DNA from 2 places in the Pseudarthrobacter sp. NPDC055928 genome. Region 1 is predicted to be linked to the other one. Evidence: predicted binding sites of a transcription regulator. Region 1 holds the regulator's gene; the other holds the start of a gene.
What was found. The regulator LexA, encoded in region 1, represses DNA repair genes until DNA is damaged. The targets are predictions, from matches to a motif close to TCGAACANNTGTTCGA.
Positions count from the first base shown of each region.

Region 2: a site for LexA is predicted at 2,054-2,069, ahead of ACFC25_RS15010 (DUF6504 family protein). Genes of this name have one in related genera too.

Region 1 covers NZ_JBHJZH010000011.1:4,052-8,637, reverse strand. Annotated here, with positions in the region: gene ACFC25_RS14140 (ATP-dependent DNA helicase) at 1-1,147, shown strand, start outside; gene lexA (transcriptional repressor LexA) at 1,222-1,968, opposite strand; gene ACFC25_RS14130 (LysM peptidoglycan-binding domain-containing protein) at 2,316-2,726, shown strand; gene ACFC25_RS14125 (histidinol-phosphate transaminase) at 2,783-3,901, shown strand; gene hisB (imidazoleglycerol-phosphate dehydratase HisB) at 3,964-4,586, shown strand, end outside.
Region 2 covers NZ_JBHJZH010000012.1:18,853-23,438, reverse strand. Annotated here, with positions in the region: gene ACFC25_RS15030 (SOS response-associated peptidase) at 1-668, shown strand, start outside; gene ACFC25_RS15025 (VOC family protein) at 729-1,151, opposite strand; gene ACFC25_RS15020 (chorismate mutase) at 1,171-1,491, shown strand; gene ACFC25_RS15015 (hypothetical protein) at 1,584-1,973, opposite strand; gene ACFC25_RS15010 (DUF6504 family protein) at 2,139-2,471, shown strand; gene ACFC25_RS15005 (DNA polymerase III subunit alpha) at 2,468-4,586, shown strand, end outside.

The DNA.
Region 1 (4,586 bases):
CCTCAACGCTGCGGCCGCCAACCTGGAACTGGCATTGGCAGGGGTTCCCAACGGGCTCCTTCCCAACGGACTTAATGACGAGCAGCTGGACTGCATCGACCAGCTGCGTGACGCCTGCAGGGCTGCCCTGTCCGACTCGAAGGGGGACAGCAGCCAGGCGGCCGACGGCGGGCGGCAGCTCGCGCGCTCACGTCTGATGCTCATCCTGGAACTGTGTGAACGGCTGATCGTGGCCCGGGAGAACCGGGAAGTGGTGTGGTTCTCGCGTGCCAGCACCTTCGATCCGCAGCAAGGCTATGCGCAGCCCGACGACGCCGCACCGGCACTGATAAACATCGCACCGCTCAGCGTCGCAGGGAAGCTGCGCGAGGGACTGTTCGAAGGCCACACCGTAGTGCTGACCTCGGCCACACTGGCCATCGGCTCCGCTTTCGAGCCGGCCGCCGGCGGGCTGGGCCTTGTGGGCCCGGGCGCCCCGAGCTGGACGGGCATTGACGTCGGTTCCCCGTTTGACTACCCAAAGCAGGGAATACTGTACGTTGCCGGGCACCTGCCCAAGCCCGGGCGCGGTGTGTCCGCGGAGGCGCTGGAGGAGCTCGAGGCGCTGATCAGGGCCTCAGGCGGCGGTGCACTGTGCCTGTTCTCCTCACGCCGCGCCGCAGAAGAAGCAGCCGACGCCTTGCGGCCCCGTCTGGGACTGAGCATCCTCTGCCAGGGCGATTCCACGATGACCGCCTTGGTCAAGCAGTTCGCCGACGAGCCTGACACATGCCTCTTCGGAACCATGTCCCTGTGGCAGGGAGTGGACGTACCCGGCGGCTCCTGTCGGCTGGTGGTGATTGACCGCATTCCGTTCCCTCGGCCGGACGACCCCCTTATGACTGCCCGTTCCCGGGCCGTCGCCCAGGCCGGCGGCAACGGCTTTATGTCGGTCTCCGCCACTCATGCCGCCATCCGTCTTGCCCAGGGTGCCGGCCGGCTGATCCGGTCCACCGGGGACAAAGGTGTGGTGGCGGTGCTTGATTCACGGCTGGCAACCGAGAGGTACGCCGGGTTCCTCCGGGGTGCGCTGCCGCCCTTCTGGCCCACCACAGATCGAAAGATTGCGTTTGCGGCGCTGGAACGGCTGTCCAAAGAGCACGCCTGAGTTAACTGCGAAGATCAGCTGAGCCAGCCCTTGTGGACGGGCTCAGCTGATCTTTTTGCTGCTGGGCAATGTACCTAGAGTGAACGCAGAACCGAAACGACCTTGCCCATGATGGTGGCGTGGTCGCCCAGGATGGGTTCGTACTGCGTGTTCTGCGGCAACAGCCACGTGTGGCCGTCCCGCTGGCGGAACGTCTTGACGGTTGCTTCGTCGTCCAGGAGGGCTGCGACGATGTCCCCGTTCACGGCGTCGGCCTGGCGCCTCACCACCACCCAGTCGCCATCGCAGATGGCCGCGTCCACCATGGAGTCTCCGGCCACCCTGAGCATAAAGAGCTCGCCCTGACCGACCAGTTGGCGGGGGAGGGGCATCACGTCTTCAACCACCTGGTCCGCAAGGATCGGCCCGCCGGCTGCGATCCGGCCTACCAGGGGAACCATGGCCGTATCCATGGCAGTGGAAAGCTCCGTTACCTTCCCGCCGCTGATGCCCCGCAGGGTTGCCGGTGCGGCGGAGCCGGGAGCCTTGGCAGTCCCGCCGTCCAGGGTGAGCGGCATCAGGACCTCCATGGCCCGTGGCCGCTTAGGGTCCCGGCGCAGGTATCCCAACTTCTCCAGCTGCGAGAGTTGATGCGTCACGCTGGAGAGGCTGGCCAGCCCCACGGTGTCGCCAATTTCGCGCATGGACGGGGGGTATCCGTTGTCATTGACTGAACGCTGGATCGTTTCCAGGATCTTCTTCTGACGGGCAGTCAGCCCCTTGGGAGTCCTCTGGGGCTGTGGACCCCGCGGGGTCGCCCTGCCGCCGGCTGCTGCTGCCATGTTAGCCAATGCCTTTCCGTTGCCCCGGTGCCTCCGGCGCCGGGTGCCGGGAGCCTCCGGCATTGATTGTCAGACCCTGCTGATCAACTACAGAGGTGGCTGTACTTCGGGTGGTTGATCCTTGGTTCAAACGTAGGCCAGCCGCAACACTTTTTCAAACATTTGTTCTAGCGAGTCTCGACAATGTTCGTTGATAAGTGCTAAAACAGAAGAAGCAAAGTTCGAACATGTGTTCTATTCGCATCCGGAAGCGTTCGAAGATTCGAATACTTCGGGAACGTCCGCTTCGCCGGACAAGCGGAAGGAACACTCCGGGCAGCAAAGCATGGTCCAGGAGGGCTCATTTCATGTCAGCGTTTTCAGCATCGCAGGACTCCCGTCCGCAGTTCGTCTCGGTACAGCACCTCACGTCAGTCCCGCAGGTCCGCCCCGGCAAGGAGCAGTTGCCGCCCCTTCGCCTGACGCGACGCGGACGGGTGGTCCTGATCGGCATCCCGCTGGTCCTGCTCGCTGTCCTGATCTTCCTGCTGGCGGGATTCTTGAACGCCCCCGCCAAGGCAGCAGACTCCGCAGCCGATCTCTCAATCACACCGACAGTGTCCGTCACCGTACAGTCCGGGGAGTCACTGTGGGCGATCGCGGCAGCGGTTGCACCCGAGCGCGATCCCCGCGACGTGATAGCGGACATCGTCCAGCTCAACAACCTCACTGCCGGCGCTGTCGTGCCAGGCCAGCAGCTGTTTGTACCTGTGAAGTGACGCTGCCGCTGACCGTCACATTTTCGGGGTCCATGCTTCGGCACTAAACTGTTCAGGTGAATGACCAGCTAGAGCGTCTGAACCGCCTTCCCCTCCGCAGCAACCTCCGTGGCCTGACCCCGTACGGGGCTCCCCAGTTGGATGTTCCCATTCTGCTGAACGTCAACGAAAACACCCACGGCGTTCCTGCGGACGTACGGGCCGCGATCAGCGCAGCAGTCACCGAGGCAGCCGCCGGCCTGAACCGCTACCCGGACCGTGAATTTTCCGATCTCCGCGTTGCGCTGGCCGAGTACCTTGGCCACGGTCTTGACGCAACCAACATCTGGGCAGCCAACGGCTCTAACGAAGTGCTTCAGCAGATCCTCCAGGCGTTTGGCGGACCCGGCCGCACGGCCCTGGGCTTCCCTCCCACGTACTCCATGTACCCCCTACTGGCCAGCGGCACCGACACAAAGTACGTTGCCGGCCAGCGTGCGCTCGGCTACGGCCTCAGCGCCGAATCAGCCGCCCTGCAGGTGAAGGAACTCCAGCCGAACATCGTTTTCCTGAGTTCGCCCAACAACCCCACCGGCACAGGGCTGGGGCTGGATGTTGTGGAGGCCGTGTACGCCGCCGGCGAGGACAGCCAGACCATCGTGATTGTGGATGAGGCGTACCACGAATTTGCCCACGACGGTACGCCGAGCGCCCTGACCCTGCTGCCGGGCCGGGAACGCCTCATCGTCACCCGGACCATGAGCAAGGCCTTTGCCCTCGCCGGAGCCCGGCTGGGCTACATGGCTGCCGCCCCCGAAGTGACGGACGCCCTGCGCCTCGTGCGGCTGCCCTACCACCTGTCCGCCGTCACGCAAGCCACGGCCTTGGCCGCCCTCCAGCACCGCGAGGCGCTGATGGCCGATGTTGAGGACATCAAGAAGCAGCGTGACCGCATCGTCTCGGAGCTCACACGGATGGGCCTCAAACCCGCCGCTTCGGACTCGAACTTCGTCTTCTTCGGCGGACTGGACCGGCCCCACGACGTCTGGCAGCAGCTGCTGGACTCCGGCGTCCTGATCAGGGACGTCGGAATCCCCGGCCATTTGCGCGTCACAGCCGGGACTGAGACAGAAACCACTGCCTTCCTCACATCCCTGGAAGCCATCCTGGCGAGCCAGGCAAAGCTGCCCGCCTAAACTTGAGTTAGCCGCGCTGCGCGCGCCGGCAATCACTCCTTCTTCGCAAAGGACATATGACCATGAGTTCCACCGGATCCAGCACTGCCGCGTCCCGCATCGCACGCATGGAGCGTGCCACCAGCGAATCGTCAGTACTCGTGGAGATCAACCTCGACGGAACCGGCGTCTCAAACATCGACACCTCGGTCCCGTTCTATGACCACATGCTCACGGCACTGTGCAAGCACTCGCTCATTGACATGACAGTAAAGGCCACCGGCGACACCCACATCGATGTCCACCACACCGTGGAAGACGTCGCCATTACCTTCGGTGAAGTCCTGCGCACAGCCCTCGGCAACAAGGCCGGCATCCGCCGCTTCGGCGAAGCCACCGTGCCGCTGGATGAGGCCCTGGCGCACGCGGTAGTTGATGTCTCCGGCCGGCCCTACCTGGTCCACGGCGGCGAGCCTGCCGGCCAGGAGTACCACCTGATCGGCGGCCACTTCACCGGGTCGCTGACACGGCACGTCTTCGAGGCGATCACGCTGCACGCAGGCATCTGCCTGCACATGAACGTCATCGCCGGCCGGGACCCGCACCACATCGTCGAGGCACAGTTCAAGGCATTCGCCCGTGCATTGCGTGCAGCCGTGGAGCCCGATCCCCGTGTAGAAGGCATTCCGTCCACCAAGGGTGCCCT
Region 2 (4,586 bases), on a different contig from region 1:
TGCCGCCGTCGTGGAATGTGGCGCCAACCGATGACGTTCCCATAGTCCTGGAGCGCCTGATTGACGACTCCACCGTCCGCCAGTTGCACGTGGCCCGCTGGGGCCTGGTGCCGTCCTGGGCCAAAGACCCCGGCATCGGGTCCAAAATGATCAATGCCCGCTCCGAAACGGTCCTGGAGAAGCCCGCGTTCCGCAAAGCCGTCCAGTCACGCCGCTGCGCTGTCCCGGCGGATGGCTACTACGAGTGGAAACAAGGCACAGGTAAGGCGAAGCAGCCCTACTACGTGCATCCGGGCGAAGGCAGCGGGCTGGTGTTCGCCGGCCTGTACGAATGGTGGAAGGATCCGTCCAAGGCCGAGGGCGAGCCGGGGCGGTGGCTGCTCTCCACCTCCATCCTGACCGCTGACACACCGCCGCCGGGATCGGAGTCAACTGTCTTCGGCAAGCTCACCGCCCTGCACGACCGTGTGCCGCTGCCCATGGACCGGGCCACCATGGAGTCGTGGATCGACCCGCAGATTGACGATGCAGCCTTCCTGGTGGACCTGGTCCGCGCCCATGTGAAGGATGTGGCAGGGGACTGGCGCGTGGATTCCGTTGGCCGGGAAGTGGGAAACGTCCGCAACAATTCCCCGGAACTCATCCGTCCCGTCGAGGCGCTGTTCTAAGCCAAGCCGTTCGTTCGTTGACCCATCCCCAGACCCGGGTGCGGCGGGGGTTCCTGACTCCTAGACGGTGACCTTGCCGGCGTCGTCCACTGCCCACGTGGGGTTGTAGGCAATTTCCCAGCGGAAGCCGTCCGGGTCCGCGAAGTAGCCGCTGTACCCGCCCCACGGCTGGGTGACCGGCTCCGCAACGATACTCGCCCCGGCAGCAGCGGCTTCGGCCATGACCCGGTCCACTTCCTCCGTGCTGGCCAGGTTCTGGCTGAGCGTGATGCAGGGGACCGGCCCTGGCGCATCAACGCCGGCCTCGGCCTGCATTTGGCCGGCGTTCCACAGGGAGAGGATGAGTCCGTGGTTGACCTGGATGAATATCACGTCATCAGGGAATTCCTTGTGCACGGGCCAGCCAAGGCCTTCGGCATAGAAGCGGCGGGAGGCGGCTACGCTGCGCACACCTAGTGAGATGAAGTCGACTCTGGGCTGCATGCTTCGATACTGTCAGAAGATGGCGACAATTCAAGGAAACGATAGGGACGCGCTGGCCGACAAGGAACAGCTCGCCGCCGTGCGGATTGCAGTCGACGAGGTGGATGACCAGATCGTCACCCTCATTGCACGGCGCGAACGGCTGATCAGGATTGCCGGAACCCTCAAGGGGGACGACGCCGAAGTCCGGGCCCCCGGCCGGGTGGAGCGGATCATCGAACACGTCAGGTCCGCCGCGGAAAAGAAGGACATCGATCCGGACATCGTGGAGTCAACGTACCGGGCCATGATTTCGGGATTCATCGAACTCGAGCTGAAGGTCCATAAAGAAAACAGCTGACACTGTCCCCAGCAGTCCCGAGCTGTTTCCAGTAATTCCAAGGCGCCCTGCCACCGGATGTGTTCCGGCAGGGCGCCTGCTCTTTTCCCTGGTTAGAGTGATTCCTCGACGGCGATGCCGGACTGGAATTCCCGGCCGTCGGCCTCACTGAACGCAGACATGATGTGTCCCTTGCCCAGCCCGTGGATAGCATCCATGGGGAAGACTCCGGTAATGGTGCTGCCCGAATGCGTGACTCCGCTGAGGTCGTAGTTCTCCTCGGTTCCCTGTTCATGGCTAAACGAGTAGAAGGCGATCGCCTCCCCGTTCATGAATTCAATGCCCAGCCGTCTTTGCGATGAGTAGTCAGGGCTGGCGGCCATAAGCCCCACCACGTACGCACCCGAGCCCGGGATGTTGCCTTCAATATCAAAAGTGGCCAGGAGCGTGGAGTCCTGGGCTTTGATGCTTACCTGCTTCAGGAGTGCGTCATTGGTGCTCATGCCACCATCCTGCTACCTGCCGTCCCGTCCGTCCACCCCTGTCTAGGTTTTGCCGGGGCACCGGCGTAGACTGGATTTATTCGAATATGTATTCGAACAGCCGTGTTCGAAACCCCGGGATGACCCGTCCCCGGGCAACGGTTCATTCAGTTCCGGGAGGCGCCCATGGGCATGTTCAGCGAAACAGTTGACGTCCTTTGCAGCGCATCCGGACAGCCGGTGTCCCTCCAGTGGGCAGGGCAGCACTACACCGTCTGCGCCGAACCTGTCCGGTGGTTCGAACGCAGGCAGTGGTGGGCCGAGGAAAGCCGCGCACCCCTGGGAAGCGGGCCAGGGCTGGTGGACCACGAAATCTGGCGGGTCCAGGTGCGGGCAGAACCAGCTGAAACCGGCCACAAGAAGCAAGAAACCCTCACCCTGGACCTGAGCCGCCACCTCGGAAGCGGCCGCTGGCGGCTGCTCCGGATCCACGACGCAATCCAACCCAGAACAGCATGACCTTCACACACCTCCACGTTTCCACAGCCTTCAGCGCCCACTACGGGGTGTCCTGGCCGGACGAACTCGCCCAGGTTGCTGCCTCCGACGCCGCCACCGCGCTCGCTTGCACTGACCGGGACGGCCTGTACGGCACTGTCAAACACCTCAAGGCCTGCATGGCAGCAGGGATTGACCCCATCGTGGGTGTTGACCTTGCGGTGTTCGACGACGACGGCGACCACCGAACCCAGCTTGCTGGACGGGTGGTGGTCCTCGCCCGCGGCCACAACAGCGGTGCGGGCTATCGTGCGCTGTGCCGGCTCGTGTCCGACGCCCATGCCCGGACCTCCGGCAAAGCCGGGGGAGCAGTGCCGGTAGCCGTCACCCGCGCCGAACTCGCCTCCCGGACGCTTGATCCGAAAACCCTGAAGCCGGTCCTGACTGTGCTGATCGGCCCGGATTCCGACGTCGGACGTGCCATGGGCGGGCGGCGGTACCTGCGTCCCCGCACCCTCTTCAAACGCTGGCTTGATGCCATGCCGCGAGGAACCATGGTCGCCGAAGTGGTTTCCCAGCTGAGCTCGCCGGGCTCACCACTGAGCACAGCCCACGCGGTGCGGATGCTCAAACTTGCGGAGGAGCACCAGGTCCCGGCAGTGCTCACCAATGCCGTCCGGTACTGCGCCGAGGACGGCGCCGCCACGGCTGACGTCCTGGACTCGGCCCGCACACTGAAGTCGCTGCCTGAACTGGCCGCAGAACCCCTCCTTCAGCCCAACGGGCAAGCCTGGCTGAAATCGTCCGCCCAAATGCTCCAGCTGGGCAAGGAAATCATCGGCGCCGCAGGATACGGTGCGGCGGACCTCAAACAGCTCATGGCGCAGACAGAAGCGCTCGCCGACCTCTGCCGGATTGACCCAGTAACTGACATGGGCTGGAAGCAGCCCGTAGTCCCTGAAGCCTCGGTAATAGGTATCAGCCAGGACCCGCACCTTGAGCTGGTCCAGCGTTGCGAGGCCGGTATCGGCAAGAGGTTTCCCGGTGTATCCGGTACCGCCGAAAAGGAAATGCGCTCGCGGCTGGAGCACGAACTGGGGATCATCCGAAACCTTGGGTTCTCCTCCTACTTCCTGACTGTTGCCGAGGTTTCCCGGATGATCATTGACATGGGAGTCCGCGCCGCCGCCCGGGGTTCAGGAGCTTCCAGCCTGGTCAACTACCTCATCGACGTCAGCCAGGTGAACCCCCTGCAGCATGACCTGATCTTCGAACGGTTCCTGTCTCAGGACCGGGCCACCCTGCCGGACATCGACATCGATGTTGAAAGCGCTGAGCGGCACAACGTATACCGGAGGATCTTTGACCGCTTCGGTGCCGAGCGCGTCACGCTGATGAGCATGCAGAACGGCTACCGTGCGCGCGGCGCTGTCCGGGATGCCGGCATGGCCCTGGGCATGGACGAGGGCGATGTTGGGGAGATCGCCAAGCAACTGTGGCGTTTTTCGGCCCGCAAGTTCCGCGAAGCGCTGGTGGAGAAACCTGAACTGCGCGAGTTCGCCGGCAGGGTGGAGCAACGGGAGTTCGCCGAAAACCAGCAGCTTGACCTGCTGGTGGACCTCACGGAACGGCTGGACCGGCTTCCCAGGCATATTTCCATGCACCCGTGCGGGGTGATCCTTGGTGACGCCACGCTCCTGGACCGTACCCCCGTGCAGCCCAGCGGACTGGGATTGCCCATGAGCCAGTTCGACAAACATGACATGGACCCCATGGGGATGCTCAAGCTGGACGTTTTGGGGGTCAGGATGCAAAGTGCCATGGCCTTCGCTGTCCGTGAGGTCATCCGGCTCCATCCCTCCAAAGCCGAAGTGGTTGCTGCGGGGGCACACCCAACGGGTCCGGAGGGAACTGGCCCGGACTATATCGCCCACAATGGCCTTATCAACCTCAACGCCGTGCCGCTGGACGACGAACCAACCTATGAACTGATCCGCAGCACCCACACCCTGGGATGCTTCCAGATCGAGTCGCCGGGCCAGCGGGAGCTCATTGGCAAGATGGCGCCGCGCGAATTTAACGACCTCATCATCGACATTTCGTTGTTCCGCCCGGGACCCATGAAATCTGACATGG